Regions from separate parts of the Paenibacillus sp. FSL W7-1279 genome, predicted to be linked through region 1. Evidence: riboswitches for the same ligand, from Rfam matches in the RefSeq annotation. Region 1 holds a riboswitch; the other holds the start of a gene.
The links. Region 1 has a riboswitch for S-adenosylmethionine ahead of metA (homoserine O-succinyltransferase). Riboswitches for the same ligand answer to the same signal wherever they lie in the genome.
Positions count from the first base shown of each region.

Region 2: linked by a shared signal. The riboswitch ahead of MKY82_RS28720 (methionine ABC transporter ATP-binding protein) and the one ahead of metA (homoserine O-succinyltransferase) in region 1 are both predicted to bind S-adenosylmethionine.

Region 1 is NZ_CP150215.1:5,975,542-5,990,763, forward strand. It holds gene MKY82_RS26960 (response regulator transcription factor) at 1-584, opposite strand, end outside; gene MKY82_RS26965 (sensor histidine kinase) at 603-1,685, opposite strand; gene liaF (cell wall-active antibiotics response protein LiaF) at 1,691-2,803, opposite strand; gene MKY82_RS26975 (hypothetical protein) at 3,002-3,202, opposite strand; gene MKY82_RS26980 (3D domain-containing protein) at 3,334-4,080, opposite strand; gene thrS (threonine--tRNA ligase) at 4,558-6,495, opposite strand; gene MKY82_RS26990 (putative sporulation protein YtxC) at 6,958-7,863, opposite strand; gene mqnC (cyclic dehypoxanthinyl futalosine synthase) at 8,075-9,208, opposite strand; gene MKY82_RS27000 (aminotransferase class I/II-fold pyridoxal phosphate-dependent enzyme) at 9,344-10,564, opposite strand; gene MKY82_RS27005 (PLP-dependent transferase) at 10,561-11,745, opposite strand; gene metA (homoserine O-succinyltransferase) at 11,770-12,687, opposite strand; SAM riboswitch class I at 12,822-12,951, opposite strand; gene corA (magnesium/cobalt transporter CorA) at 13,392-14,327, shown strand; gene MKY82_RS27020 (HRDC domain-containing protein) at 14,396-15,222, opposite strand, start outside.
Region 2 is NZ_CP150215.1:6,329,281-6,344,502, reverse strand. It holds gene MKY82_RS28750 (polysaccharide biosynthesis protein) at 1-694, shown strand, start outside; gene MKY82_RS28745 (DUF2515 family protein) at 778-2,169, opposite strand; gene MKY82_RS28740 (thioredoxin family protein) at 2,308-2,652, shown strand; gene MKY82_RS28735 (heme A synthase) at 2,897-3,871, shown strand; gene MKY82_RS28730 (hypothetical protein) at 3,970-4,164, shown strand; gene MKY82_RS28725 (Cthe_2314 family HEPN domain-containing protein) at 4,211-4,930, shown strand; SAM riboswitch class I at 5,052-5,198, shown strand; gene MKY82_RS28720 (methionine ABC transporter ATP-binding protein) at 5,306-6,322, shown strand; gene MKY82_RS28715 (methionine ABC transporter permease) at 6,322-6,990, shown strand; gene MKY82_RS28710 (MetQ/NlpA family ABC transporter substrate-binding protein) at 7,060-7,902, shown strand; gene MKY82_RS28705 (SDR family oxidoreductase) at 8,105-8,878, shown strand; gene MKY82_RS28700 (NifU family protein) at 9,076-9,321, opposite strand; gene MKY82_RS28695 (YuzB family protein) at 9,404-9,652, shown strand; gene MKY82_RS28690 (FAD-dependent oxidoreductase) at 9,710-10,768, opposite strand; gene mqnE (aminofutalosine synthase MqnE) at 10,925-12,031, opposite strand; gene MKY82_RS28680 (iron-sulfur cluster assembly accessory protein) at 12,424-12,783, shown strand; gene MKY82_RS28675 (hypothetical protein) at 12,959-13,168, opposite strand; gene MKY82_RS28670 (YheC/YheD family protein) at 13,390-14,052, shown strand; gene sda (sporulation histidine kinase inhibitor Sda) at 14,352-14,495, shown strand; gene MKY82_RS28660 (NAD(P)/FAD-dependent oxidoreductase) at 14,695-15,222, opposite strand, start outside.

The DNA.
Region 1 (15,222 bases):
ATCAGCAGATTGCTGACATGGGTTTTAACCGTTTTAATGCTGATATGCAACTCTTCGCCGATCTCTTTGTTGCTCTTGCCCTCGGCAATGAGCAGCAGCACTTCTTTCTCGCGCTCGGTAAGCCCCGAATCATCGCCGTTCACCATATGTCGGCGGATCCCCCGGGTAAGTGCTTCCGACACGTCTTTGGTCATGACCGGCATGCCCCTGAACGCTCCCTGAAGAGCGTAAATGAGTTCGTCAGCCGAAACGGTTTTCAGTACATAACTGACAGCCCCCGCCTCAATGCACTCAACCACAAGCTCATCTTCAAGAAAACTGGTCAGAATCACAATCTTCTGGTCCGGGAACTCGGACATGACCGCACGCGTGGTCTCTGCCCCGTTCATCACCGGCATCATCAGATCCATAAGAATGAGATCAGGCCGGTCTGCCTCATCTCCATTTCTTAACATATCAACAACCTCTTGGCCGTTTGCTGCCTCTCCGATCACTTCAAATCCCGGATCCAGCGACAAATACGTTTTTAATCCCATACGAACCATATCATGATCATCCGCCAGCAATATCCGAATCGTACCCATAATGATGTTGTCCCCTCTCTACTCCACTGGCTCAGCCAGCTCTTCCTGTTCCTTGCTCTCTTCCGCAGCCGGTCCCTGACTACCCTCGGCCTCAAATAGCGGAATGTTTACGCGAACTGTCGTTCCTGCACCCTTTTTGCTTATGATATCGACCTGGCCACCAAGCTTTTCGGCTCGCTCACGCATCGTGGACAGCCCGTATGAGCCCTGCTTGCCTGCCACCTCGTCAAACCCGATCCCGTCGTCGCTGATGCTTAAAATAACGCGTTTCTGATCCTCACGAAGCGACATGCTGACAAGGCTTGCACCGGCATGTTTCACAATGTTGGCTACGGCTTCCTGGATAATCAGGAACAACTGATGCTCAATCGCATCGGACACTCCGCCGTAAAGTTCCACATCCTTCATGCCCTTCAGGCCATTTTGGCGGCAGTAATCCGGAAACCACCGTTCGAGTGCCTCCTCCAGGGTTCTTCCTTCCAATTCAACAGGTCGAAGCTGTGCAATCAGCGCCCGCATCTGCTTCTGTGCCACGTGAGACATCTCAATCAACTGACCGAGCACTTTATCGCCGTGCTCCGGGTTTCTCTTCAGAACCGCCGGAAGCGATGAAGCCGACATATGAATCGCGAACAACTGCTGACTGACCGTATCATGCAAATCCCTTGCCATCCGGCGTCGTTCCTCAAGCACGGCGGCTTCCGCGGCGATCTCTTTCTCAATGACATCCTGCTCACCCAGGCGCTGCAGCAGCTTCATCTTCTTCTCCAGCGCTTCCGTCATTCCGTTAAACTCATCATATACTCTGGCAAAAGAACCGTCTTCCATAGCCGGCAGCCGCACATTCAGATTTCCTTTGGCAACCTGCAGCATGTTCAGATGTAGCAGGTCCAGCGGTCGCTGAATACGCTGCCCCGCGATGTATCCCGCAATCCCCGTAAACAGAAGTACACCGACCGTGTAATATACCCACAGCCGGTTATCTTCAATATGTATGTAGCCGGATTGGTTTGCTGTATACAGGAAAACAGCAACCCCGGCTCCAATCAACAGAAAGTAAAACAGTATCACCCATTTGGTATTTTTCAATATTCCCATCATAACGGTTATCCTACCCTATTCACTTTGACATCACCGATAAATACGCTGACGGTGATGCGTATTTTCTTACCGGCTTCCCTGTAATGCGGGCTTTCCAGTCCGGCATTGCTCATAAAGCCGCTGCGGCTTTCCTCCAGCACCTTCATATCGCCAATGAAGGAGTTGGTCGTGACATGAATGCCGACATCCGAATCATTAGGAACGAATACCTTGACATCCCCGATAAACGCCGAGATGTTGATTTTCGTTTCTCCGTAAGGGATTTGAGCTTTGGTCAGATCCAGCACCGTATCACCGATGAACTGGGAGATATTTGTCGGCTTCAGCTGAAAATAATCTTTTCCCATATGCACGTCCCCGATAAAAGAGGACTTGTTCACCGCATCATGGCTGTGCCAAGATTGATGATGGTGTTGATGTTGGTGCTGTTCATCCTTATAATCCGATCCGTTGCCGTAGCTTTTGCCGTTATCGTCAAAATCCACATGAACTCTGAACTTGCTGCGATCCTGATGCTCCTGGCGCGGGCGCTCCTGCTGCTGTCCCTGCCAGCGGTAACCCTTGCCCTGCTCATGAAAATCCGGTGATCCTGGTTCGCGATCGGGCAGGATATTCTCAGACTTGTCAGCCTTGTCTGGCTTGCCAAATCTCCGTTCGAATTCTTCATCCAGGGAAGAATCCAGCGGACGCGCTTCAGGCGGATCGGGAATGTTGTAATGCTCGCTACGATGCGAGCTAAAGTCATCCGGACTTGGCGGCGATGGCGGCGGCGTATGAGGTTTCGGTTTGAAAATGACCTGCAGTCCAAACCCAATCAAGATAATAGGAATCGCATACTTGATCAGATCGCCAAACGAGAAGTCAATCAAATTCAGGTTTCTTCCAAGAAAATACGACCCGATAATGATCGGCACGACAGAGCCCCATAGTGCCCCTCCGCGGGCATAAATTAAGCTTTGCAGCCCGAACCAGATGATGAACACCGGCCAAAAAGTCGAGAATATATAACCAAGGTCCACATGTATCATATCAAGCTGATTTAGAAGAAACACCACACCAATACCGATGAGCAGCAATCCGTTGCTAAGCTGGCTCCATCCTTTTCTACTCATGGTCATCCCCTTGCCTTCCAGTTCTATTTTTTCTTAACTACAGTGTACAACATATTGCGATGAACAGGTTAGCGGCGGTGGAATGAAGTTGATCTCGGTCTAGAGACGGAGTCCATGGATAAAAATGGAAGTAGAGCCATAATAAAAGACCCCCGCTAAAGCGGAGGTCTTATTTTTGCACGAACGGGCGCTGGCATCTACACCTTAACGGTTTGTTGGATGGTCCCCTGGTGTGTTCAGTTCGCCAAACTCAGCATCAAACTTCTCGTTCGGTTTTTTGTAGTTCTCTTGAACTTTGGAATTCCCTTTTGGGTTGCTGGCTATGCTGGTATCTTCAGCAAACTCAGCGTTAAACTTTTCATTCGGCGTTTTAAAGTTCTCTTGTACCTTGTTCTTTTTAGCCACAGTATTCACCTCCCTGTTCATATGCAATACCATCATCCTCTTCAGGGGTTTGGCCCCCGAAAAGTAGTATGTGATGAACAGGGAGGCATTATTCTTAAATGTTTACTGCCAATCTACGCGCCAAAATCACCCTAAATGGCTTCCTCCAAAACGGATGCCGGCAGGAAACGATAGGTCTCGATCGCGTTATCCAGGGTTCTGAGCATTTCCTCCGTGCATTTGCCGCTTCCGGTTTTAATGACCTGTACCTCGACGTCCTTCTTCCCCCACTCCTTAAACACTTGTTTGGTTGTGGAGAAATAAAGATCGATTTTTTGCCCTTTGATCGCTGATCCGATATCCGCTACGATTCCATAACCATAACCCGGTATATAGAGAATACTGCCAAGCGGAAAAACATCCGGATCCGCGGCAATCGTTGATAGCGTATTTCGATCCCGCTTCACCTTCACCCCGGAATAGGTGATTCCATATTGAGGATGTCCCGGCTTCTTCCCGGTCGATTCATAACCTGCCGTATAGCCCGTAGCGGTGACCTTCACCGTATGCAGCACCTGGTCCTCCCTAGGCGCAAGCACGGGCATGGATTCGCGTTTCTTGCCAGGCACGCTGGCCTTAGGCCCCGTATCCGGAACATCCAAGTATCTATTCATATCGCTAAAACCTGCTACTCGAAGCGCATAGAAGCGAGACATTTCCACGTAATCGGAGCCTTGAAATTCCCCGGACGGATCATACACATTTCTTAAGTCTGTTGAATCATAGGATTCGCTTAGAATCAGATTATGGGCATCTACTGTTGAAGAACCTGCACTGAACAAGACGGCTGATAAAATAAAACCAGCAAAAAACCTCTGCCATTTTTTCCATTGGATCATGTGAGTACCTCCCCCTTACTAGCGAGGGTTCCCACTTCCCAAAAAGAATATACGTGATGGCAGAGGTTTGCATGTCCCTTCGTTACTTAGCTTTATAGAGGTTGTTCAAAAAGTCCGCTTTTGATAAGAAAACCTCTATCGAGGCCACTTCAAGGATGAGCGACCGCGATGCATAGGTAGGTTTTCTTGCGATATCGAAATTAATCAGTTCTGCTGATAACGAATAAATTCTATATCTAACACGAAGCGAATCAGGAAGCAGCTCGTCATCGAATCTTGAATTCAGCCGGGCCTAAGTAGAAGCTTCCGAAGCATGTTTCCTGCGAAAACATTTCAGGTGCTCACGTACCCAAAACAGCAGATGCTTTCGAAGGCGTTTTCTGCGAAAACGTGTAGCTCCGCTCCTCACTCCCTAGCTTCATCCAACCTTCTTGGTGCTGAAAATCGACCTTTTTGAACACGCACTTAAAGCTAAACTTAAACGACATGGGTGTTAATTTCTTCACGAAGCTTGAGGATGATCTCGTCGAGCGGCTGGGCACCGATATCCCCTTCGCCGCGTTTGCGAACGGAAACCGCACCAGCATTTTTCTCGTTCTCGCCAACGATGAACATGTAAGGAATCTTCTCGAGCTGCGCTTCCCGAATCTTGTAGCCCAGCTTCTCGTTGCGAAGATCCGGCTCTACAGAGATACCGGCGAATTGAAGCTTCTCGGCCACTTCCTTGGCATAATCCTCAAAGGCATTGGAGACCGGAATGACTTTCACCTGTACCGGTGACAGCCACAGCGGCAGCGCACCCGCAAAATTCTCAAGCAAGAACGCAGTGAAGCGTTCCATGGTGCCCAGAATACCGCGGTGGATCACGACCGGACGATGCTTCTGGCCATCGTCGCCGACATATTCCAGTTCAAAGCGCTCAGGCAGCAGGAAGTCGAGCTGAACGGTTGACAGCGTCTCTTCCTTGCCTAGAGCCGTACGGATCTGAACGTCGAGCTTCGGACCGTAGAAGGCAGCTTCGCCTTCGGCCTCATAGAACGGCATATCCAGGCTTTCGACAACTTCGCGCAGCATGCGCTGGGACATTTCCCACATTTCATCATTCTGGAAATACTTCTCGGTATCCTGCGGATCCCGGTAAGAAAGACGGAAGCGGTAATCATGGATGCCAAAGTCCTTGTAGACCGTCATGATCAGCTGAATGACACGTGCAAACTCTTCCTTGATCTGATCCGGACGGCAGAAAATATGCGAGTCGTTCAACGTCATCGCGCGCACCCGATGCAAGCCGGTCAGTGCACCGGACATTTCATAGCGGTGCTGCATGCCAAGCTCAGCAATACGAATCGGCAGATCCCGGTAGCTGTGCATATCGCTCTTATAAACCATCATATGGTGAGGACAGTTCATCGGACGAAGAACAAGCTCCTCGTTGTCCATCTCCATTTTCGGGAACATATCTTCCTGATAGTGCTCCCAGTGACCGGAGGTTTTGTACAGCTCCACGTTTCCGAGCACAGGCGTGTACACGTGCTGGTACCCGAGGCGCTCTTCCATGTCCACGATATAACGCTCCAGGGTACGGCGCAATTTCGCGCCGTTTGGCAGCCAGATCGGCAGGCCTTGTCCTACAAGCTGAGAGAACGTAAACATTTGCAATTCCTTGCCCAGCTTACGATGATCACGCTTCTTGGCTTCTTCCAGCAGATGAAGATGCTCATCGAGCTGCGCTTTTTTCACAAACGCCGTACCGTAAACGCGCTGAAGCATTTTGTTCTTGCTGTCGCCGCGCCAGTATGCGCCCGCCACGTTCATGAGCTTGAATACTTTGATCTTGCCGGTTGAAGGGACATGCGGTCCACGACAGAGATCAAAGAACTCGCCTTGCTCATAGATCGTAATAACGCTATCCTCAGGCAGGGCATTGATCAGTTCCAGCTTGTACGGATCCCCGAGCTCGCCGAAGATGCGCAGCGCTTCCGCACGGCTTACTTCCTTGCGGACAATCGGAAGATTCTCGCCGATAATGCGTTCCATTTCCTTCTCGATCTTTTGCAGGTCCTCCGGATTCAAAGGCTCTTCCAGATCCATGTCATAGTAGAAGCCGTCCTCAATGACCGGACCCACGCCCAGCTTTACTTCTTTGGCTCCATACAAACGCTTGGTCGCTTGAGCCAGCAAATGCGCTGTACTATGACGCATCACTTCAAGCCCTTCGGGTGTATCCTGCGTTACGATCTCGATCAAAGCTCCGTCCTGAAGCGGTGTCGAAAGATCCACGACGATCCCGTCCATTTTTCCCGCGACCGCATTCTTTCTAAGTCCGCTGCTGATTGAAGCAGCCACATCCTCAATACTGCTGCCCGCCTCATACTCCCGTACGGAGCCGTCAGGCAATTTAATGCTAATAGCCACCTTGTATTCCTCCCAAGAAAAAGAATTTCACGTTTCTTCCATATATGAAGGACGCGTTAGTCTCCCCGCGAAGACAGGCATGGACCGCTGAGGTGCCCGCCAAGACTTCAACGAAAGATACCGGAACATGCAAAAAACACCCGTCCCGCGAAGGGACGAGTGTTATACCCGTGGTTCCACCCTAATTCGATCTCTTTCATCACCTTATGTACTGGGTACATAAACGATTAAGATCCTTCATCAGCATTGAGTAACGGTCATGAACCGGTGAAGCCTACTCATCCGCATTCTGACGTGCGGGTTCGACGACACAGCTACAAAGGGGTAAATCAATGGTGAACCGGAGGAAATTGCAGCCGAGGTTTCCTCTCTCTGAGCGGTCAAATCCAAAATTGATTCATGTCTTTGTCAGAGCTTTTACGTGAATTTATCAGTAATTATAATCCTGACCGCTTCGATGCGTCAAGTCATCATTCGTCCGCTACCGAGAAGCGCGCTGCATTCGGGACAGCTGCAGCATACTTCGGCGCGGTTATCAAAGATATGGGCCAACGTCACGATGACGGGAAGCTCAGGCTGCCTCGTGTGGATAATCATGCGGGCCGGAGATACCGAAATCAGCGTGCTGACCACCATATCTTCAATCTCCATATCCTGGTCCAGCCTTTCCATAACGAGTCCTTCATCCCGAGGGCGTTCAATCGGACGAAGATTGCCATCCAGCAGCAGGAACTCTTCCTCCCCCTTATGAATGACATGAACCAGCGGCATTTTGGGCTCCTGAAAATAAACAAAATATTTCAGCAGACTGACGAACTCCTCGTACTGCTGATCCAGCATAAATTCATCCACTGCATACTCCGCCATCTCGCGGAGCTCCTGTTCATAAGACTGAAGCCGGAAGGTTATAAACCCATCCAGATTAAGCTCAGGCGCCTCGTTCAGGCATTGATATATGCCTTCCGACAGCTTGCGTCTGCGGCTCTGCCAGAAGTCCCCGGACGGGCCTTCCTCTTTTTGCAGGAGCATCAAAAACCACTGCAGGATCCGCCCCGCTTCTTCCTCATCATCAAACTCGAATTCCGAGAACATTAACCGTGCAGCAATCTCCTGCTCTTTCTCTTCCATAATATAAGCAGTGACTGCTTCGGCAGTGAGCCGGCGCAGCGTGTCGGCCGATGCGGTCCATGAGGACAGCGGAAGCTTGCCGGAGCACGTCCAAATCACGCGGTCATCCGAAGCGCTGAATGTGAATTTCAGCTGCTTGCATTGTTTATGTAGCTCTTTCTGCTTGTCTGACAATATACGGTGAAAAGCCTTTTTCTCGTCTTCCGTCCGTGTACCGACAGAAATGCTGAACAGTTCCATGGAATCACTCCTTTCGAGTTCCCTTTTCAGTATATGGGGACCCGCTCGGGGATATACGGAACTCCTGCTTGGAAAAACAAGCAAGTCCGGAAAATATCTAATCAACGGCCGCATCCTAAATATGTCCATCAACGCACATACTCTCTGATCCAAATTAAAAAGGCGGACCGAGTTGCTCGGCCCGCCTTGCGGATCTTCATGAAGTATAGAATTAGTTCTGCATGACGAAGTCGCGCTCAACGGTGCTGTTATCTTCGAACACGCGCAGAATATCATACCGGGTGTTGCGTTGAGCCGGGATGTTGCCGGTCTCCCGGATCAATTGAATAATCGATTCAATGTTGACCTTATAGACGGCTCCTGCGGAAGAAACCACGTTCTCCTCCATCATCGTGCTTCCAAAGTCATTACAGCCGTAGCTGAGTGACAGCTTGCCGATTTCAGGTCCCATCGTTACCCAGGACGACTGCAGATTCGGAACGTTATCGATCGCCAAGCGACCGATGGCTACCGTCTTCAAGTACGCCTCCGGCGTTTCGCGCTCGCGCTTAAGGTTCGTATTGTCCGGCTGGAACGTAAATGGAATGAAGGCCAGGAAGCCTTTGGAATCATAACCGTTCTGAATGCATTCATCCTGCGCATCACGTACGCGAAGCATATGTAGCGCACGCTCTTCCATCGTTTCGCCCAGACCGATTACCATGGTAGCTGTCGTGTTCATGCCCACTTTATGGGCCGTTTGCATGACATCCATCCACTGGCGCCATGTGCCTTTCAGACGACTGACCTTTTTGCGGATACGATCATCTAAAATCTCGGCGCCGCCGCCAGGCAATGAGTCCAGACCCGCGCTGTGAAGCTCGCGCATCACCTCTTCGAGCGTAAGCCCGGAGATCTCCACCATTTTCATAATTTCCGCCGGGGAGAACGAATGCATCGTGATGTTAGGAAACCGCTTCTTAATGTTGCGAAGCAGGTCGGTATAATAATTGAAAGGCAAATCCGGATTAACGCCGCCCTGCATCAGAATCTCAGTACCGTTCACATCCTCGGTTTCCTGAATCTTCTGGAAGATTGTTTCATCGGGCAGTACATAGCCCTCGGAAGAGCCGGGTCTGCGATAAAAAGCGCAAAAACGGCAGAATACATCACATATGTTTGTGTAATTGATATTCCGGCCGATAACAAATGTCGTGATAGGATCCGGATGCAGACGCTTTGTCATCACATCCGCCGCATGACCAATTTTCTCAATCTCATCACTTTCAAAAAGCGTTACGGTATCTTCCAGGTTCAAACGCTCACCGCGTAAAGCTTTATCCAATATACGGTTTACCGCACTCATTCTTGCAGCCTCCCTACTTAGAGCAAAATAACAAATCACCAGCAAAACTTTTTCTATCTCATCCTACCACAATCCGGCATTAAAAACGACATCCCGTCCGTGACAGGATGCCGAATTCTATGATTTGGCAAATCTTTAGTAACTGGCAGCAAAAGCCCGATCCAGATCAGCAATCAGATCGTCCACATCCTCGAGTCCGACCGAGAAACGAAGCAAGCCATCCGTAATTCCGCGTTCATGCCGAACCTTCTCGCCCATGGCCGCATGCGACATCATTGTCGGATACGACAGGATGCTCTCCACGGCTCCCAGGCTGACCGCTACCAGCGGCAGCTTCACATGGTTCAGCACGTGCTTGGCGCGTTCGCCTGAGCCGACGTCAAAAGAGATGACCGCGCCATAACCGCTCGATTGCTTCTCATGGACTTCACGTCCCGGATGATTCAAGAGGCCAGGGTAGTACACTTGCTCAATGTCGCTTCTCCCTTGCAGCCAGGCCGCCAGCTTGGCCGCGCTTTGCTCGGAGTGGGCCATACGTGTGCTGAGTGTTTTCATTCCGCGCATAAGGAGCCAGGAATCCTGGACCCCAAGGACCGTGCCCAAACCATTTTGCAGTTGCTTCAGTTGGTCTCCCAGCTCCTCGGTTCTGGCTACCGCGAGACCTGCCAGCACATCGCTGTGCCCGCCAAGGAATTTGGTCGCGCTATGGATCACGATATCCACGCCGAATTCAATCGGACGCTGGTAAAACGGCGTCATGAACGTATTATCCAGCAGGGTAAGCAGGCCATGCTCCTTCGCCCAATCCGTCACCGCACCAATGTCGGTAATTTTCAGGGTCGGGTTTGAAGGGGTTTCCATATAGACGGCTTTCGTATTCGCTTTGAGGGCCGCCTTCACCTGATCCAGATCGGTCATGTCCACGAAGGTGCTCTCGATGCCCATACGGCTTAAAATGCTGGTCAGCAAGCGGTAGGTTCCGCCGTACACATCCTCCGTCACGATCATATGATCCCCCGCACTGAGCAGCATGAACGAGCTGGAGATCGCTGCCATACCGGAAGCATAAGCGAAACCGCGTACGCCTCCCTCCAAAAGGGCGATATAATCCTCCAGCGCCTGCCGAGTCGGATTGCCGGAACGGCTGTAATCGTGTTGCGGCGGGTTAAAGATGTCTTCATGGTGAAACGTCGAGGCTTGATAGATCGGAACGCTTGAGGCGCCGGTTGCCCGGTCGATTTCCCCGCCGAAATGCAATAGTTTTGTCTCGAAACGCAGTTCTTCCTCGTGTCCCCGTTTAGCAGCTAACTGCTTGGTTTGCGTTTCCAATCCGGATGGACCTTTATCGATGCTCATTCTCCCGTGCTCCCTTCCACTTCAGCCATGGCCGCGCTCAGTGCAGCATCCAAATCCGCGATCAAGTCATCCGCATGCTCGATGCCGACCGAGAACCGGAGCAAGCGGTCATCCACGCCGATTGCTTCCCGAATCTCAAGCGGGATGTCCGCATGGGTCTGAACAGCAGGGTATGTCATCAGGGACTCAACGCCCCCCAGGCTTTCTGCGAACGCAATCAGCTTAATGTGCCGCAGCACGGGCTCCACATAACGGGCGTCCTTCACCTTGAAGGAGAAGATGCCCGTGTTGCCGCTGGATTGACGATTCTGGATGTCATGTCCCGGATGGTCCGGCAGGGCAGGATAATACACCTCGCCGATCGCCGGGTGAGTTGTCAAAAACGTTGCCACTGCGGTTGCATTCGTCTCGTGCCGATCCATACGCAGCGCAAGCGTCTTCATTCCTCTCATCAGCTGATAGGAATCCGTCGGGCTTAACACAGCGCCGATGGAGTTATGAAGGAAAGCCATCTCCTCCGATAGTTCCTTGCCCTTCGTTACGATGATCCCCGCCAGCACATCGTTATGTCCTCCCAAATACTTGGTGGCGCTATGTATAACGATATCCGCCCCAAGCTCGATGGGTCTTTGGAAATACGGAGTAAGCAGCGTATTATCCACAATGCTGATCAGTTGATGATGCCTTGCCCACGTACAGACGGCTTCGATATCCGTAATCATCATAAGCGGATTGGTCGGCGTTTCGATAAATACAGCCTTCGTGTTGGGCCTTCTTGCCCCTTCCAGCGCATCCGGGTCATTCGTATCCACGTACGTAGCCGTAACGCCGAACTTGGACATAATCCGCTCCAGCAGCCTATACGTCCCACCATACAGATCCAACGATACAATCAGATGGTCCCCTTGACCGAACAAAGCAAAAATCGTCTGAAGGGCAGCCATGCCCGAGCTGCAAGCAAAGCCGGCATCGCCGGATTCCAGCTCGGCGCAGGCGTCCTCCAGTACCGACCGGGTCGGATTTTTCGTACGGGCGTAGTCAAACCCCGTGCTCTGGCCTAATTTGGGATGGCGGTATGCCGTAGCCTGATAAATCGGAAAATTCACGGCTCCGGTTACCGGTTCTTGCACCGAGCCGATCTGTGCCAGCCGGCTCTCTATATTAAAAGGTTTCTTCTCCATCACAAACTCTCCTCCCGTTTACTGCTATATTTGCGGACCAATATCGTATGGCGTTTCCTGATATACATAGTAATTGAGCCAATTAGTAAATAATAAGTTTGCATGCGCCCGCCATATGGACGGAGGCGTCCTTGTTGGATCATTATTCGGGTAATAGTTGCGCGGCAGTTCGATGTCCATGCCCTTGGCAACGTCCCGGTCATACTCCCACTTTAGAGAGTCCGCATCATACTCGGAATGCCCTGTGGCAAAAATCTGCTTTCCATCCCGGCTTGATACCAAATAAATGCCTGCTTCCTCGGACTCGGACAGGATGACCAGATCGTCAATGCCTGTAATGTCTTCGCGCCGAACTTCCGTATGACGGGAATGCGGAACAAAGAACATTTCGTCAAATCCGCGGAGCAGCTTGGTACATGTTTCATTGATCGTATGTGGAAATACGCCGAAGCATTTTTCCTCGAGGCTGTATTTCGGCACGCCGTAATGATAATAAAGTCCGGCTTGCGATGCCCAGCAGATATGGAGCGTGGAGGTCACATGCGTCTTGGTCCATTCAAAAATTTCAGTAAGCTCATCCCAGTAATTCACTTCTTCAAACTCCAACTGCTCGACCGGAGCTCCTGTAATGATCATGCCGTCAAAACGACGGTTCTTCACTTCTTCAAAGGTTTTGTAAAATGATTTCAGATGCTCAGCCGACGTATTCTTCGAAACGTGCGAACTCGGGTGAAGAAGGACAACATCCACCTGGAGCGGGGAGTTACCGATCAATCGCAGCAGTTGGGTCTCCGTCGTTTCCTTGGTAGGCATCAGGTTCAAAATAGCGATCCGCAATGGGCGGATATCCTGATGAAATGCGTGACTCTCATCCATGACAAAAATGTTTTCTCCAGCCAGAACTTCCTTTGCCGGCAAGGCATCCGGAATTTTAATTGGCATCGTGGCTCACTCCTTCGAAATATGAAATGATACATCCATAAAAAAGCTGTGAGAAAGAGCGTTAGACTGTATAAACGCAAGAAGACCTTTCTCAAAGTAGAGAAAGGTCATCATATACGTATCACAATGCGCCTCTCTCATCTGTCAGACTATACAACGGCTTCGAAGAAGCGTCGTATCTCCTGCAAGAATTAGCACCGTGCGATGTTGCCGCCGGTTGCCGGGTTTCATAGGGCTAGTCCCTCCACCTGCTCTTGATAAGATTTCGCTTTATTCAGTTGTCTTAAATTGTTCGTAATTGATACTTACTTTAAATCATTCCCAATTTTTCGTCAAGAACCTTTTCATAAAGTCCGTCACACTTCACCGAAGGTTTCCATACCCTGTACCGTGGCCCCTGGCTGGACCGGATTTCAACTTGAAAGGTCCTACACCCGGCGTTATACTAGACAAGTGCTGTTTAAAACCGAGTATGAAAGAGGTGACATGGAAGATGGACGGTGACCCGAGCCAGAAACTGGATGCACAAGACGCACAACCGCATAGGATTAAGATCAGCTTACCGGCAGAGGGCGGCGTTATTTTTCATGCGCTTTTTATCGTATTCTAACCTTCCTTGATTATGCCCGTATACCGGTGGGCTGATATCCTGTGCCTTTACTGCTTAACCAAGCAGCTTGAATTTGACAAAGGAGTGATATCAGATGAAAATCCGGTTGGTCGATTCGGGCGTATTTACCCCTGTTGATGACATCGAAATGACGCTGACACCTCCGGCCAGCGGCTTCTACTGGCTGGATGCGGATGTGGATGATTTAGCGGAACTGCAGCCCCTCTTCTCCCTGCATGATCTTGCGGTTGAGGATTGCCTCAGTGAAGAGGAGCAGCGTCCCAAAATTGAAATATACGAGAACCACTATTTTATCGTCGTGAACAGCATCCGGTTTGACGACGAAGAGATTTTCCTTCGGGCATTGAATGTTTTCCTGGGCAGACATTTTATTATTACGGTGACCAAGCAAAAGATCCACGAGCTGCGCACCGTTAAACCGCTTCTCTGGGAGGATGAAGTCAGCACGCCTGACCGCTTCCTCTATCTCTTGATCGACCTTGTGACGGACAACTATTTCTCCGTCGGGGACCGCATCGAGGCGCGGATTGAAAAGCTGGAGGAAGACATTCTGATGCATACCAAAAAATCCCACCTCAGCGAGATCATCGGTCTGCGAAGCGAGATTCTTTGGTTGAAAAAGGTGCTTGGACCGCAGAAGGAAGTTATCAATACACTTAACAAAAAAGATCTCCGGCTGATCGATGACCAGCTGCAAAAATATTTCAGCGATATCTATGAAAATGCCGTGAAAATTTCCGAAACATTCGAAACCTACCGGGATCTCATGGGGAACCTTCGAGAGGCTTACCAATCCAGTATCGCCAATCGGGCCAATGAAATCATGCGCGTGTTTACCGCCATTACAACGATCTTCATTCCACTGACGCTGATTACAGGCATCTACGGCATGAACTTTGACAATATGCCTGAGCTTCACTGGGAATATTCTTATTATGTAGTTATAGGCGTCATGATTTCTGCCGGTGCTCTCATGTTTTATCTGTTCCGTAAGAAAGACTGGATATGAAGCTCTCGAAACCATCAGGACGGATCTCCCTGCCGCAAGGGAATCCGTCCTGTTTTCATTACCTGGAATTAGCCTGCGTTCGCTTTACCAGGTTCTTCCCGCCGAAAGCGAATCCTGATCAGGCGCAGCCGCTCATACAGCTTCTCCGTTCCGCCAATCTCTTCTACCTCTCCATTGTGGGCTTGTCCTTCTCCATATACCCGTTGTAATACGGGTTTAAGAAATGTATCGCCCAGCTCTTCAAAAGCCTTCCATACCGTCGCCTGCTCTGTAGCCGTCATCGTGTTCAGCTCAACCTCCAGCAGCTGCTCCGTATCATAACCTTCCTTCTCAAGGCCCTCCAATTCCTCAACCAAATCTCGACGAGATAACGAAGTGCGTTCTTCCAGCTCGGTCAGCGAAGCTCCCTCAGCTATGCCAAGCAGCATCGTACGGCGAATTCGGAAGCGGTCCAGCTCTTGCTTATATCGCTGCTCCTTCTGCTTATAAAGCCAGGACAAGAACACCTCTTCCTGCAGCTGCTTATCAACCCAATCCAGTGGAAAGGTTGTGGTTCGCTCGATTCCTGACGTGATCTCCAGCCACTCCGCCCCATGCTCTGAAGACTTGCTGATTCCGATTCCCGGAAGCTGCAGCAGCTCTTCCTCGTTCTGGGGGATGAAGGCGCTAATCATGCGCAGCACCCGATTGCTGGCAATGAAATAAGGTGCTTTTCTTCCGGAAGCCGCCTTTCTCCTGCGCCAGGCACACAGCTCCGTGTACAGCTCCTCCGAGCCATACAGCTCACTGTAGCACTGCAGCTTCTGCACCCCAAGATTCTTGCCTCCAGTCTCTCCCGGTTCGTGGAATACCCCCTCCACAAGCGGCCGGAACCCCTCTCCAAGCTTCTTCGCTA
Region 2 (15,222 bases), 350 kb from region 1:
GTTTGCGAAGAAAGATCAGGAGCATCTGGAACAGCAAGTATCGCTGGCTATGCGTATTGCCATTTTAACAGGCATGCCGATGGTGATTGCGCTATGCGTGGCATCCTATTCCATTAATGGTTTGCTGTTCAGTTCCTTGGGCGGCAGCGGGATTATTGGATTTCTGACGTTCGGTACGATTTTCCAAATCACGATGATGACCACAAATTCCATTCTTCTCGGAATCGGCAAGGCCAAGCTCTCGATGATTCACGTGATGGTTGGGGTTGTGGTCAAGCTTGCAGCCAGCTTCCTGCTTGCTCCGTTCTTTGGAATCTACGGGATCATAGGGAGCACGGCGCTCTGTTTCCTTGTCATTACGATACTGAATATAAGATCGATTAAAAGGATTGTATCCTTCTCCATCCTGGGCAAACGCTGGACGGGCTTCGTGCTGACGGTGATTGCTGCCGGGGGAATCGGATATGGCCTGAATCTGGCCGGTATTCAAATGGTCGATGTCATGCCGGCACGGTTGGCATTCCTGCTGACTTGCCTGGTTGTAGGCGTGGCCGTAGTCATTATATATCTTGTCCTGCTGGTGGTGTTTGGCGTATTGCGGCAATCGGAGCTGAGCAGTTACCCGCGCCTACTGCAGAAGGTGTTCCGTCCGCTTATGAGACTGCAGCCTGCACGTATGCGGGAGCGGGGATAGAGACATAGACTAAGTTTCACTTATCTTGTAAATAGAACCGAAAAGAGACCTTCCTTGCAGTATCGGGACGGTCTCTTTTCATTTTAATGCGGATGGAACTGATCAGACACATCATGCACGATGGAGGTTTTCTCCAGAGCGGCCCGATGGGCGTGGGTAATATCCGGCAGCAGCGGCCGTAACGGTTTGCGGATATGCCTAAACATCGCACGGCCCTGAAACCAGTCGTACCGGGGAATCGGCTCGGGGGGGTCATCCTCCCAGATCTCCTCAAGATAAGGGCTGTACAGACGTTGGCCACCCGGGAGCCATTCGGAAGTGATGAGGTCAGATCCCGCGTGGCCATGATTCATGGCTTGCTCAAGGGTCGGCGTAAATAAGCCCGGCCAGTATTCAGCGCGCGATCCTTGGTGCTTGGTGGATCGCGCGAAGGCCAGCACAGCGCGGTAAATCTCCTCATACCCAAACAATAAAGCATACAGCGAACGGCCAGCCTTGATCCGAATGGACAGGTCGTCAAACTTGGGGATGGTAAGTCCGGCCAGTGGCCTGGTTGGGGATAGGAGCTTTGGCCCAGCGCTTTCCCCCGACTCTGTTCGTTGGACTTGACCCAGCGGAAACACGATTTGATTCAACCGGGTCAGCTCATGCATCCGAAAGAAGGGATTCTCCAGAATATGTTGTTGGTAAAAAGGATGTCTCGCCACACGCCCCTCAATATAGTTCTGTTCATTAATGATGAGTGCCACCGTAAGCAGCGAACTGCTCTGATCCTGCCAGAACTGTTCCCAGAACGGTGTCATGAACGATGAAACATGAAAGTGGGGGAGTAAATGAAATAGGGGCTTGCCTTTATTTCGACTGTGTATATAGAGAAGCAGCTGGGGGTAGGCGTCCTGGAAAATCAGCGCATTGCAGCGCTCCAGGAAACGGTACAGATTGCTCTTGAATGTCGGATCCGTGAGATCCGACATCAATCCGCCTTTCAGATCGCTCATATTCCACCCGGCATTACGCGATACCATATGGGCCAGCAAAGCCCAATGCAGCTCAGGATGCGATATATAACAGTCCAAATAGGCTTGCGTACGCGTTACGTTGCTCCGGTTGGCTGCGGCTGCGGCCTCCTGAATATGATGAATCAACTGCTGCTCTTCTTGGGATAGCTGAACATCTGCACCTGGTTCATGAATCCGAATATCGCTATACCCTTGCATGGAAGGGAACAGAAACGGGGTAACGCTCTGCTGCAGATAGGGATGGGAGTATAGGATTTCCTTGAGCTTTACGCGAATTCCCCTTACCGCTGCAGGGTCCCATTGCAATTCGTGTCTGCTTGTCCGGAGCTTTAAGGAGAATCGCCATGATGCAATCATCCCCGACCATGATTCTGTCAGGGCCTGCGGAATGGCTGACGCCCATGACCATACATCCTTGCCCTGGTTTTTTTTATTTTTGACTCCGTTCGAGTGCATTCGGGGGTCACCTGCACTTTCTGATGGTTAATCCCTGTCTGTGAACATCATAATGTCAGTATGCTCTAAAATTTGACTTCCACTCAACATTTTGATTCACTAAGGGTGAAGGAACTCGACGTAAAGGGGAGATAATCAATGGAAAAAATCACTTCGGAAGCAGAATTTCAGGTTGCAATCCAGTCTCCGCGACTGACTGTTGCCGTATTTAAAGCAGACTGGTGCGGCGATTGCAAGTTTATCGATCCATTCATGCCGGAGGTTGAGACGAAGTTCTCAAACCAATTGACTCTGGTAGAGGTTGACGTCGATGCTGTCGGTGACGTGAGTCAGCAGCAAAATATTTTGGGTATCCCCAGCTTTGTTGCATACTCCGATGGACGCGAGCTGGTTCGCTATGTTAACAAACTCCGCAAATCGCGCGAGGAAATTGAAGATTTCCTGCAGCGTGCCGTGGACGTATACAGTACGATTCATAAGTAAGGGTGACCATAGCACCGCCGCCTTGATCTATAATTGGCGGCGGTGTTGTTTTATATATCGAATAGAGATATGGCGATGAAGTCAAGTACCTGGATCATGAAGGTTTTTCTCATTTTTGAACATTTTGTCACAATCGCTCAAGTGACCGTGGCGGCAGAATCAGGTATAATGAAATGTGGACTGTGTACGATGCGATCCTGTAAAGGTTTAAATAGTGAATGATTAGGAGCAGCAGGTGAGATAAGTGAATGATAAACAACTAAAATGGCTGAGTTACATAACATGCTTAGTTATGTTCTGCGCGACGTTCGGTGGCATGGTTGTGACAAAGACGGGCTCGGGACTCGGTTGCGGTCAGGAGTGGCCGCTGTGCAACGGTAAATTTGTTCCCGCTTACACGGTATCCTCCATGATTGAGTATTCACACCGGGCCGTTAGTGGAATGGCGGGTTTGGCGGCGCTCGCTTCGCTGATTGCGTTCTGGAAGTACAAGCGGGATCGCCGGGATTTGATGGCTTATGTTATCGGGACCTCGGTATTCGTTATTGTACAGGCGATCATGGGTGCGCTTGCGGTGGTTAAGCCTCAATCGGCTGCGATTATGGCGCTGCATTTTGGCTTCTCGCTGATTGCCTTTGCTAGCTCTGTCATGCTGGCTTTGGGTATGCGGCGGGTAGAACAGGCGAAGGGGCCCGTAGACTTGGAGCGTCTGCCTCGGGTAAGCAAGGGCTTCCGTAATTTAGTATGGGGCACAACCTTGTACAGTTACATCGTGGTTTATATCGGTGCATTCGTGAGCCATACCGATTCCCGGGAAGGGTGCTCCGGCTGGCCGCTGTGTAACGGGGAAGTGATACCGGAGCTGAGCGGAGGGGTAGGCATCGCCTTTATGCACCGCGTGGCGGCGCTTCTGCTGCTGATCGTTGTGGCGGTGATGGGGCATTTTGCATATTGGCGCAACCGCGACAACCGGGAGATCCAGATGCTGGGCATCTCGGCAACCGTGCTCTGCCTGCTGCAGGTGTTCAGCGGCGCCCTCATTATGGCAACGATGCATAACGAGGAGGTTTACGTATTCTCCGCACTGGGGCATACCTTGTTGATCTCCGCCTTATTCGGCGTACTGTGTTATTTAAGTGTCAGGGTTTGGCAGCTCAGCAGGCCGGTTAAAGCCGAAATGCGGCCGGATCATAGCATGCCAAGCGAAAAGATCGTATAAGAAAAAAAGCAAAAAAAAGATCGAATTTCAGGCAACATCTTTTATGCAAAGTCCCCGAGCTTGCCTCGAGGGCTTTGTTGTATAGTAAGGGGGAGCCGATGATAACCAAGCCATCCGCAAGACGTGTCCGATATCAAGGAGATGGGGGTTGTCTGGTCGTTTCGGGGGCATCCTATAAGAACAATCCCCTGATGGATGAACGAATGAAACCGGGATACCCGGATGAGTTATTCCCGCGTGAGGATATCGTGAAAACGGTTGAAACGCGGTGGAATCCCTATTTTGGCAAATAGCGATCCAAGAACCAAGGTTAATCTGATGACGCGAGGGGGTACCGCCATGCTTCGAATGCTACTTGGGGAACAGCCCCGGCAGAATAACGGCCTGCTTGAGGAAGCCATTGAATCGATGGTCCAAACAACCCGGCTGCTGCAGAAGGAAATGGAGAAAAATCAGGATCCGACGCATGATTTTCGCAAGCTTGAGATTTGGACCCGGGGGTTGATCGTTTCCCTGGATGAGCTGGAACAGAGCTGGAATGCGGCCCGGCATTTCAGCCAATCGATCCAATCGGGTTACATCGATGACATGTCGATTCAGGAGCAAGGGGAATATCAGCGGTATGTGTATTTTTACAAAAACGGCTTCATCCGCGTATTTTCGATCCTTGACAAGCTGGGGACGGTGTTGAACGATTTGTATGATCTTCATACCTCCAAGGTGAAGGCGCATTTCTCTTATTTTACGGTCCTGCGGCAGTTTAAATTCCTGAAGGCCCACGGAGAGCTGGCCAAAGAGCTGGAGGAGATCAAGGATCGTTACAAAACACCGCTGAACACCCTCCGGAAACGGCGCAACGCCGAAATCCATTACATGAATTCCGAGATGCAGGATGATTTGTGGCAGCGTCATCAAGGACTGTCGGACAAGATCGAGCTGGAGGATATCGGCCAGCACCTGGACGATCTCAAACAGGGCGTTGATATGGTATGCCGGAGTCTGGCGGCCTCTTATAAATATACGAACAAGCTTTGGGCGAAAAATGGAGTCAGGACTTAGGCACAAAATCGCCATGAAATTCCTTTTGACAAAAACCTGAAAAGAATCTATACTAACTATTGCATTCATTAAATGTTATCAAATCAGATCAAATTAATCGGAAAAATTTCATATCGATGTTTTCTTATCGAGAGAGGCGGAGGGACAGGCCCGATGAAGCCCGGCAACCGACTCCAGCGTGTAATTGCTTAACGCGATGACGCATGGAGTGACATGGTGCTAATTCCTTCAAAGCTACAGGATATCCTTTGGCTTTGACAGATGAGAAAAGGCGTTGACTTTTACGTAAAGAGGGCCCTTTTTGATTCTACAAAAAGAGGCTCTTTTCTTTTGGGTAAATAGATATGAAGCTATGGAAAAAGGAGGATTATCGGATTGATTGAGCTCAAGCAATTGACGAAACAGTACGGAAAAGCCGGAACTTTAACAACTGCGTTGTCCGAATTGGATTTGTCGATTGAAAAAGGAGAAATTTTCGGAGTGATCGGACACTCCGGTGCAGGTAAAAGTACATTGATCCGTTGTATCAATTTGTTGGAGCGTCCTACCTCGGGCGAGGTGTGGGTGAACGGTAAGAACTTAACGTCGCTTGGCAAGAAGCAGCTTCAGGCGGAACGCCGCAAAATCGGCATGATTTTTCAGCACTTTAACCTGTTGTCATCGGCGACGGTGTACGATAACATTGCGTTTCCGCTGCGTCTGATCAAGACGCCGAACGCCGAACTGGAACGTAAAGTATCCGAGTTGTTGGCCTTGGTCGGGCTCGAGGCGCATCGGGACAAGTACCCGTCTCAGCTATCTGGGGGCCAGAAGCAGCGGGTGGGCATCGCCAGAGCGCTCGCGAGTGATCCGGAAGTACTGCTGTGCGACGAAGCCACTTCGGCTCTTGACCCGCAGACGACGGATTCGATCCTGCGCCTGCTGCTGGACATTAACAAAAAGTTTCATCTGACGATCGTGCTGATTACCCATGAAATGCATGTGATTCAGAGCATATGCGACCGGGTCGCCGTCATTCATCAAGGCGGCATCGTGGAGCAAGGGCCGGTAACGGAAGTGTTCCTGAAGCCGAAGCATGAGGTAACCCAGGAATTTATCCGTCAGGAGATGGACAGCGGCGAAGCGCTCCGGCTGGCCATCCAGGGACAGACAAACGGACCTTCAAGGGCGGTGCAGATTACGTTCCTTGGATCGAAAACGTACGAATCAATTCTGTCCCATACCGTCCATGAGACGGGCGTGAATTTTGCAATTCTGCAGGGTACCATTTCCACGATCAAAGAAACGCCGTACGGCCAACTCATTGTCCGTTTTGAAGGGGAAGAGGGCGCTATTGAAGATACGATTCGGAAGCTCCTTGAGCAAGGATTAGACGTGGAGGTGATTCATTAATGTTCGAACTCGATTTTACCCAGATCGACTGGAAAGAAATATGGACGGCAACCTTGGATACCCTTCGGATGCTGGGGGCATCGGCATTGTTCAGCTTCATTATCGGACTGCCGATTGGCGTGCTGCTCTACATGGCCGCTAGATCCACATCCGGCCTGGTACGCTTCGGATACTCGATCCTGTCGTTCATTGTGAACATCCTGCGTTCGATTCCGTTCATTATCCTGATCGTTGCGATGATTCCGATTACGAAATCGCTTGTGGGTGTTTCTTATGGCGTGCTGGGAACCATTCCACCGCTCGTGATAGGCGCGGCGCCATTCTTCGCCAGACTCGTGGAAACCGCCTTGAATGAGGTGGACAAAGGGGTCATTGAAGCGGCTCATGCCATGGGCTCCTCGACAAGCCAAATCATATGGAGGGTTCTCCTTCCGGAGGCTCGCCCGGGTTTGCTGGCTGGGATGACCATTACGATTGTAACCCTGGTCTCGTATACCGCGATGTCCGGTCAAGTCGGCGGCGGCGGGTTGGGCGATTTGGCCATCAAGTATGGATATTACCGTTATGAGACCGAGATTATGATTCTGGCCGTCGTATTAATGATTGTGCTGGTACAACTGCTGCAAATGGCAGGAGATCGCTTGGTCCGACATTTTACAAGAAAATAACGGAATGGATGAGGCATCAAGGAAGACAATATAAAAAAATAATATATTTTCGGAGGGAGAGTTTTTAAAATGAAAAAATGGACATTGGCATTGATCAGCTTGACATTGGTTACGGTGCTGGCTGCGTGCGGCAGCAAGCCTGCGGATAACGCGGCTGAGCCAGGGGGAACAACAGGAGGCGGCGCTCAAGAGACCGTAACCTTGAAAGTAGGTGCTTCGCCTTCACCACACGCCAAAATTTTGGAGCATATCAAACCGGCGCTTGAAAAGGAAGGCGTGAACCTGGAAATCGTGGAATTTACGGATTATCTGCTGCCTAATACGCAAGTGGATTCCAAGGAAATCGACGCGAATTTCTTCCAACATAAGCCTTACCTGGATAATGAAATCAAAGAGCGCAAACTGGACCTGGAGTCCGTGATCGCCGTGCATGTGGAGCCGCTGGGTGCATACTCCAGAACGATTAAATCGGCCGATGAGCTGAAGGATGGAGCCGTTGTGGCGATCCCAAGTGACCCATCGAATGCGGGCCGTGCATTGACCCTGCTGTCCAAGAATGGCGTCATTAAGCTGCAGGATGAAACCAAGCTTGAAGCTACCGCTAAGGATATCGTGGAAAATCCGAAGAACCTGGAGTTCAAAGAAGTTGAAGCCGCGATGCTGCCGCGTATGCTCGATGAGCTGGATCTGGCTGTCATCAACACGAACTACGCGCTTGAAGCGGGACTGGATCCAACAAAGGATGCTCTCTTTATCGAAGACAAAGAGAACCCTTACGCCAATCTGCTGGTAGCTCGTCCGGACAACAAGGACTCCGACGCCATTCAAAAATTGGCGAAGGCGCTGACTTCCGAGGACGTGAAGACCTTTATTGAAGAAGAGTACAAAGGTGCTGTCATTCCGGCATTCTAATTCGAGCACCAAGGCTCGATGATGCTGAACATAAGTTTCATCGTATTCGAGAAGAGAGGGCATTATCCAAAAGACCGTGGGTCTTTATGGATAATCCCTTTCTTTTTTTGTATAATGGGCCCTTCTGCCGGGTTTGCAAGTTGTTAGGCCATATCAAATCTTTTATACTGAAGGAAGGATATCCATCTGAGGAGGGAAAGCCTTGAAGGGAAAAGTGGCGCTGATTACAGGCAGTGCGACAGGATTAGGGAAAATGACGGCGCTGTCGTTAGCCCGGCAGGGATGTCATTTGGCTATAAATTATGTAAACAGCAAGGATGAAGCGGAAGCGCTCTCCCGCGAAATCGAGGGGTTTGGCGTGAAGTCCATTGCGATTAAAGCCGATATCGCCAGCGAGCGTGAGCTGTATTCATTGGTGGATCAGACGGAGGAGCAGCTGGGAAGCATCGATATCCTGGTGAACAACGCAGGGCCGTTCATTCGGGAACGTCGTCTATTCTCGGAGTACAGCCGCGACGAAATCGTACATATGGTGAATGGCAATTTAACCGGCGTCATGCTGCTGGACCACCGTGTTCTGCCTGCCATGCGGGAGAAAAAGTGGGGACGCATCATCCACTTTGGGTTCGGGCATGCCGGGGAAGCCCGCGCGTGGCCTCAGCGTTCAGCCTACGCTGCCGCTAAAGTGGGCCTGGTATCCTTTACGAAGACCCTTGCGGTGGAAGAAGCCCCGTATGGAATCACCGTGAACATGATCTGTCCGGGGGATATTCGCGGAGCCAACAAGGAGAAGACTATCGATGAGGTATCGGGCATCCAAGACGGGCTGACCCCGCGCGGACGATCGGGAAGCGGGGAGGACGTCGCCAGGGTGATCGAATATTTATGCCTGGATAAGTCGGATTTCATTACCGGCAATATCATGGATATATCCGGCGGGCTGGATCCGATCCGTCCGTTGATTAAACCGGAATAACCTAAAATGACGCCACAAAGTGGAGTCCATGCTGCTATGCTAATTCCAAATTCTTTTTACTTTGCGGGGCTCCCTAAACATATCATTGCAGTTAAAGAATTGCTTATGCTCCGCTGAAAACTTATATATTCTTTAATTTCAAAAAAAGAGTCTTGGTTCCACGAGGGAAACCAAGACTCTTTATAGTTAAAGAAGATTTAGAATACTTGAACTACTTCTTGAATGCCTTCTACTTCTTCAACCAGGGCGCGTTCGATCCCTGCTTTCAGAGTAATGGTGGAGCTAGGGCAGCTACCGCATGCACCCATCAATTTCAGCTTAACGATGCCGTCTTCAACGTCAACCAGTTCCACGTCACCGCCGTCGCGCTGAAGGAACGGACGAAGTTTATCAAGCACTTCAGCCACTTCATCATATACAGTGGTTTGCGTGTTTTCACTCATCTTGTTCAACTCCTTTCCTCCCTATATTATAGTACATAAACCGGCAAAATAAAATGCCAATCTTAAGGCAGGTCTAATAACAATGTCCATTATCATTGAGTTTTGCACAAGCAATTCCTATTTCGGAACGGATAAAGTTCTGCAGACGCTTGAAGCCAAGTACGATTGTCAAGTCATCGAATACGGCTGCCTGACCAGCTGCGGCCAGTGCTACCTGATGCCCTTCGCTTATGTGGATGGCGAATGGGTCGAGGCCCCCACGGCTGAAGAGCTGCTTGACGTTGTCATAGCCAGACTGGAAAGCTTTCAGGACAGCGAAGAGGAAAACTGACGCCGGATACCTGGCATTTCCGTAAGGAAGAACATAGCGACTGCAGTCTGTTCGTTGCTAGTAATGACGCTTGGATTTCCAGAGAACGCCGCTCTTCAATATTCTTGGTACCCGTCCCAGCACCGACGTGCTGCCCATGAGACCAAAGCCCGCATGTTTGCCGAGGGAGCCGAGGGTTCCCTTGAGCTTCAGCGGAGATACCTTTGGCGTATCATCACGCCATAAGGCTTTCATGACATGTCCCACTTGCTCGGCTTGAGCCCCGGCTGCCTGCGCGCTTGGGACGAACGGAAGGCTGGCGCAGTCACCGATCACGTACACTTCCGGATGGGACGGAACCTGATACCACTCGTTCAGCAGAATGCGTCCGCTGCGGTCTTTTGGCAGATCGAGATCCTGTACGACCTTTACGGGCTGAATGCCTGCCGTCCATACGGCCAGGTCGGTTGCGATAGGCACATCCAGATTGTACACGGCATCCTTCTCAACTCGGGATACGGAAACCCCGCTGTGGATATCCACATGGTGTTCCTCAAACCAGCGATGAATATAAGCAGACAAACGGTTAGGAAAAGAAGAAAGTACCCGTTGTCCCCGGTCCAAAATGGCGATATTAAGGTCAGGCCGGCTTTCACGAAGATCGGCAGCGAGTTCGATGCCGCTTAAGCCTCCGCCAATGATATGAACATGACCATAAGGTCTGAGGTTGTTCAGGTGCAAATAGGTTTCCCGGGATGCAGAAAAAGATTGCAGGCTAAACGTGAATTCTTCTGCGCCCGGTACGCCATGATAACGGTCCGTACATCCCAGAGCAATGGCGAGTTGGTCGTATTCCACGGGATCGTTGTTCGTCAGGTTAACAAGCCTCTTCTCTAGATCGATGGATGTGACTTCACCATATACAATTTGGAGGCGGTCATACACCGGGAATTTAACACGAACGGCGGTATCGGCCACGGTGCCTGCTGCCAGCGCGTAGTATTCGGTTTTGAGTCCTTGGTATGGCATGCGGTCGATGAGCACGACCTCCACGTCCGGAGGAAGATAGCTGCTGAATAATTCTTGAATTAGGGCAAGACCACCATAGCCTCCGCCGAGAATGACGAGCTTTTTCATAAATTTCTTCCTTTCTCAAGAGATAAGAAGGTGAGCGCCGATTCGCAAGAAAAACGCCGCTGGAAGCGGCTTAGGTTACCCACGCTATATTATCTCTTTAACCTGTTTTCCGTTTTTTGGAACGTCTCTCGTTTGCTTAAATCCTGCTGGTAAGACTTATTCGTAAACCTTGATCTCGTTGTAGAAGGTATCGCGTTCAACCGGAATCCGGCCAGCGCCTTGGATGAGCCAGACGAGCTCTTTGCGTGTCAGCCCTTCCGGGGTCAAGGCTCCTGCAGCATGGCTGATGCGTTCTTTCAGGATCGTACCATGGACATCGGAAGCGCCGAAGCTGAGAGCAACTTGAGTCAATTGCGGTCCGATATTAATGAAGTACGCTTTGATGTGGTCGATATTATCGAGCATCAGACGGCTGATGGCAATGGTCTTCAAATCCTCGTAGGCCGAATTGCGGCGCATGATGCCTGCATTCTTATTCTTCGGCTGCATGGACAGCGGAATGAATACCATGAATCCACCGGTTTCATCTTGAAGATCCCGAATTTGCAGCATATGGCGGATCCGGTCCTCATGGCTCTCGATCGATCCGTAGAGCATGGTCGTATGCGTCTTCATGCCAAGCTTATGTGCGGTACGGTGAACGTCGAGGTATTGATCTACGTTGGCTTTATCCACCTTCATCTTCTGACGGTATTGGTCAGACAGAATTTCGGCGCCGCCGCCCGTTAAAGACTGAAGACCAGCTTTCTGCAGTTCTTGAAGTACTTCCTTCGTGCTGAGTCCGCTAATGCGAGTGAAGAATTCAATCTCCGCCGCGGTATAGGCTTTCAGGGTTACTTCCGGGAAACGCTCGCTCAATGCCTTCAGGGAGTCTACATAGTACTGGAACGGCACATGGTTATTATGTCCGCCAACGATGTGAAATTCACGAATCCCGGGATGAATATGCTGCTCGACATACTCGATCATCTCAGCGCCGGAGAGGGTGTAGGAGCCTTCCTCGCCTTGATCTTTCCGGAAATTGCAAAAAGCGCAGTGGGATTCGCATACATTCGTGAAATAGAGACTCATATTCTCAATGAAGTAAACTTTTTTCCCGTTCTTGCGCAAATTTGCTTCATTAGCCAGCTGCCCGAGGGTCAGCAGGTCATCGGTTTGGTACAAATACACACCGTCTTCAAGATTCAGGCGTTCGCCGTTTTGGACTTTCGCAACGATCTCCGCCATTCTCTGATCGGTAAATGGTGTCACAATTGTGGACATGTTCAATCCTCCTGTTCACACTTGACCTGCATAGAAGATCCAGCAGAAAAAGCGATCATAAAGTGAATCACTCCCCTAAGGGAACGGTCCGTTTATAGTGGTATAACAACAAACATCAATAATGGGCTGAATAAATAAGTGAGTTTGTGAAAAAATATACAACTGTGGACCAGCCATAACCTTTGCCGCTTTTTAGCCGGGGGATGTGACAAATATCCAACAGTTGCCGCCCATGTTCCTTCCCTATTATAAACCTGACCCCTCGGGGTAGCAACACAAATAGAGGAAATGAAAATAGGTTATTCATTACATATCAAACGCCATCATAACAACCTTGAGCGAATTCGCGAAGAGGAGTATACTGAAAGAGTGAACGAAAAGGAGGGTGACCTATGATTACAATCAGCGACTCAGCTGCAGAACGTTTGAAAGAAATGCTTGCTGAACAGGAAACGCCCAATATGTTCCTTCGACTGGGTGTCACTGCCGGCGGCTGCAGTGGTTTTTCATATGCAATGGGCTTTGACGATCAAGAAACGGAAGCTGACGTATACATGGACCTGCAGGATATGAAAGTCGTTGTCGAGAAGGACGATCTGAAGTACCTGAACGGTCTGGAAATCGACTTCGAGGAATCCGGCATGACCGGCGGCTTCACCATCCACAACCCGAACGCCACCGTCACTTGCGGCTGCGGTTCGTCATTCCGTACGGCAACGGATGCGGGCAAACCGAACGAGGAGCCTTGCTAATAAGGACTCTCTAGAGGGCTAAAGCCTAAGTCCCAACAGTTAAAGACCTCTCCCGACAATCTTGTCGGAGAGGTCTTTATTGCGTTATCGGGAACATCCGCGTAGCCATATGAACCCCAAAAAAGCAGCCAACTCCGCGATAAGGAGAGGCTGCTTTTTTGGGGGTTCTTCCTATTCAGACCGGGAAGAAGAAGGTATCGTTCAGCATCAGCACGATCATGCCGGCAGCCACAAGCGAAAATACGATGCAGCCCGCTCCGAGCCCTCTGCGCTTATCCTTGATGAACTTGAAGCCCATGACAAAGATAAGAACGGTGATGGCTGCTAGGGCAACCGACATGCCGACAATGGCAATCCAGTACAATATTTCAAATAACGCTGCCAAGGTGACAAAGCCTCCTTTATAGGTATCCAAGGTGATGGATTTAATACGGACAAAGTTCTGTTCTTACTATACGATAGATCACAGCATTTGCAAAGGGAGGCTCCCGTGGGGCAGCAAGAACCTCGATTATTAGGCATACCATCACGGACAATCATCCAAGACAAAGCGCGGATAGGGGAATAGGATAACGTATGTCATGAATAAAAGGAGGCGAAAGCAGCATGGCGGGAAGACAACTGGCCAGCAAGTGGTTGAAGACGGAAGCGCTGCTGACCGATCCGCAGGTTGCTCCCTACATTCCGGCTACCCAGTCGTATGGAGGGGATACCCTGGTCTCAATGCTGGCCGAACACGAAATGGTCGTGATTAAGCCGATTATAGGAACCGGTGGTAACGGAGTCATCCGAATACAGAAAGACGGAACGGGATACTTGGTAACCCATAAGAGGCGTACTGTTCATGTAGATACATTGAATTCCCTGTTATACGTACTGAGCAGGATGAGGCTGAGACGGCGCTACATGATACAGCAGGGCATTCATTTGGCTAGAATTCAGGGACGTCCGCTGGATTACCGTGTAAAGGTAGTCAAGGATCGAGGGAGATGGGAATTCCGGGCCATGCTTGGGCGGCTCGCGAGCCCAGGGCTTTTTGTGACGAATATATGTAAAGGGGGGACGCTGCTTCGTTGTGGTCCTGCACTCCGGCTGTCACTGCCCCACATTAATGCGAGGGAAAAGCGCAATGAAATGCGCCAATTAACCAGACAGTGCATAACGATACTGGAATCCCGCTTTCCAGGAATCGGAGAGCTGGGGTTTGATTACGGACTAGACAACGAGGGTAAGATTTGGATTTTGGAGGTTAATACAAGACCAAGCTGAATTTTTTGTTTAATATTCCCAAATGGAGACGTTTATATGATTTTTTAATAGGGTAATAAAAAAATAACCACAATCTACCGATATTATAATTGATCAATTTTTTTTATAGTAGAATTTCCCTATATCCTGTGTATAACATTTATCCCCATAATCCACTTTGATATGACCCTGTTTTTTACACTTACCAACAAATTATACACAGGATTTCCACAAGAGGTTGTGGATAAGCGAACAGTTGTTCCGTTTTAGCATGTCTGATATGATAGATTCAGGAAATTTGAGGAAGGGGTGTGAGAGGGATGGCTATGTTGACGGATGAGATGCTTCTCGATTCCTATCATATGGCTGTTGAGTTGAAGTTGGAACGAGAGTTCATCACTCTACTGCTAGCCGAAATTCATAAACGGAACTTGGACACCGATTCCGGCAGCATCCTGCATTAATCAGATTTTTCGTATATAGAATAGATAACTTACGACATGATACGTATATAATGTGGGAGCTTTCAACCAAGTTCTACATATGGTTTGAAGAATAGAAAAGGTATCTTCGGTTCCGGGGCGGGTGTAACCCCTTTCGGAACGAAGATACCTTTTTTTCTATGAATATGGATGTAGATGAAGTTGAAAATTCTAGCTGCCCTTACAATTTCATGTTACTGCTGTGGCCCGGTGCCAATCTGGCCTCAGGATCGAAGTAAACCTTGGCATTGTTCACGGCGGTAGGTGCTTCACCAAATCCAACAGCGATCAGTTTGACCTTGCCCGGATAGGTGGTAATATCGCCGGCTGCAAAAATACCCGGGATACTTGTTTCCATACGGGAATCCACCACAATGGAGTTGCTTTCAATGGCGATGCCCCACTCGGAGATCGGACCGAGCGAGGACACAAATCCGAAATTGACAATGACATCGTCCACTTCAATCTCTTGCGTCTCTTTGGTCTTAATATGTGAAAGCGTAACCTTCGTAATCGTATCTTCACCATGCAATTCGGTGATCTCGGTTGGTGTAATGATGTTCACCTTCGATGCCATGAGCTGCTCCACACTATGCTCATGGGCACGGAATTTGTCACGGCGGTGAACCAGTGTAACCTGCTCGGCGATGGGCTCGATCATGAGCGCCCAGTCTACCGCGGAGTCGCCGCCGCCGCTGATGAGAACCTT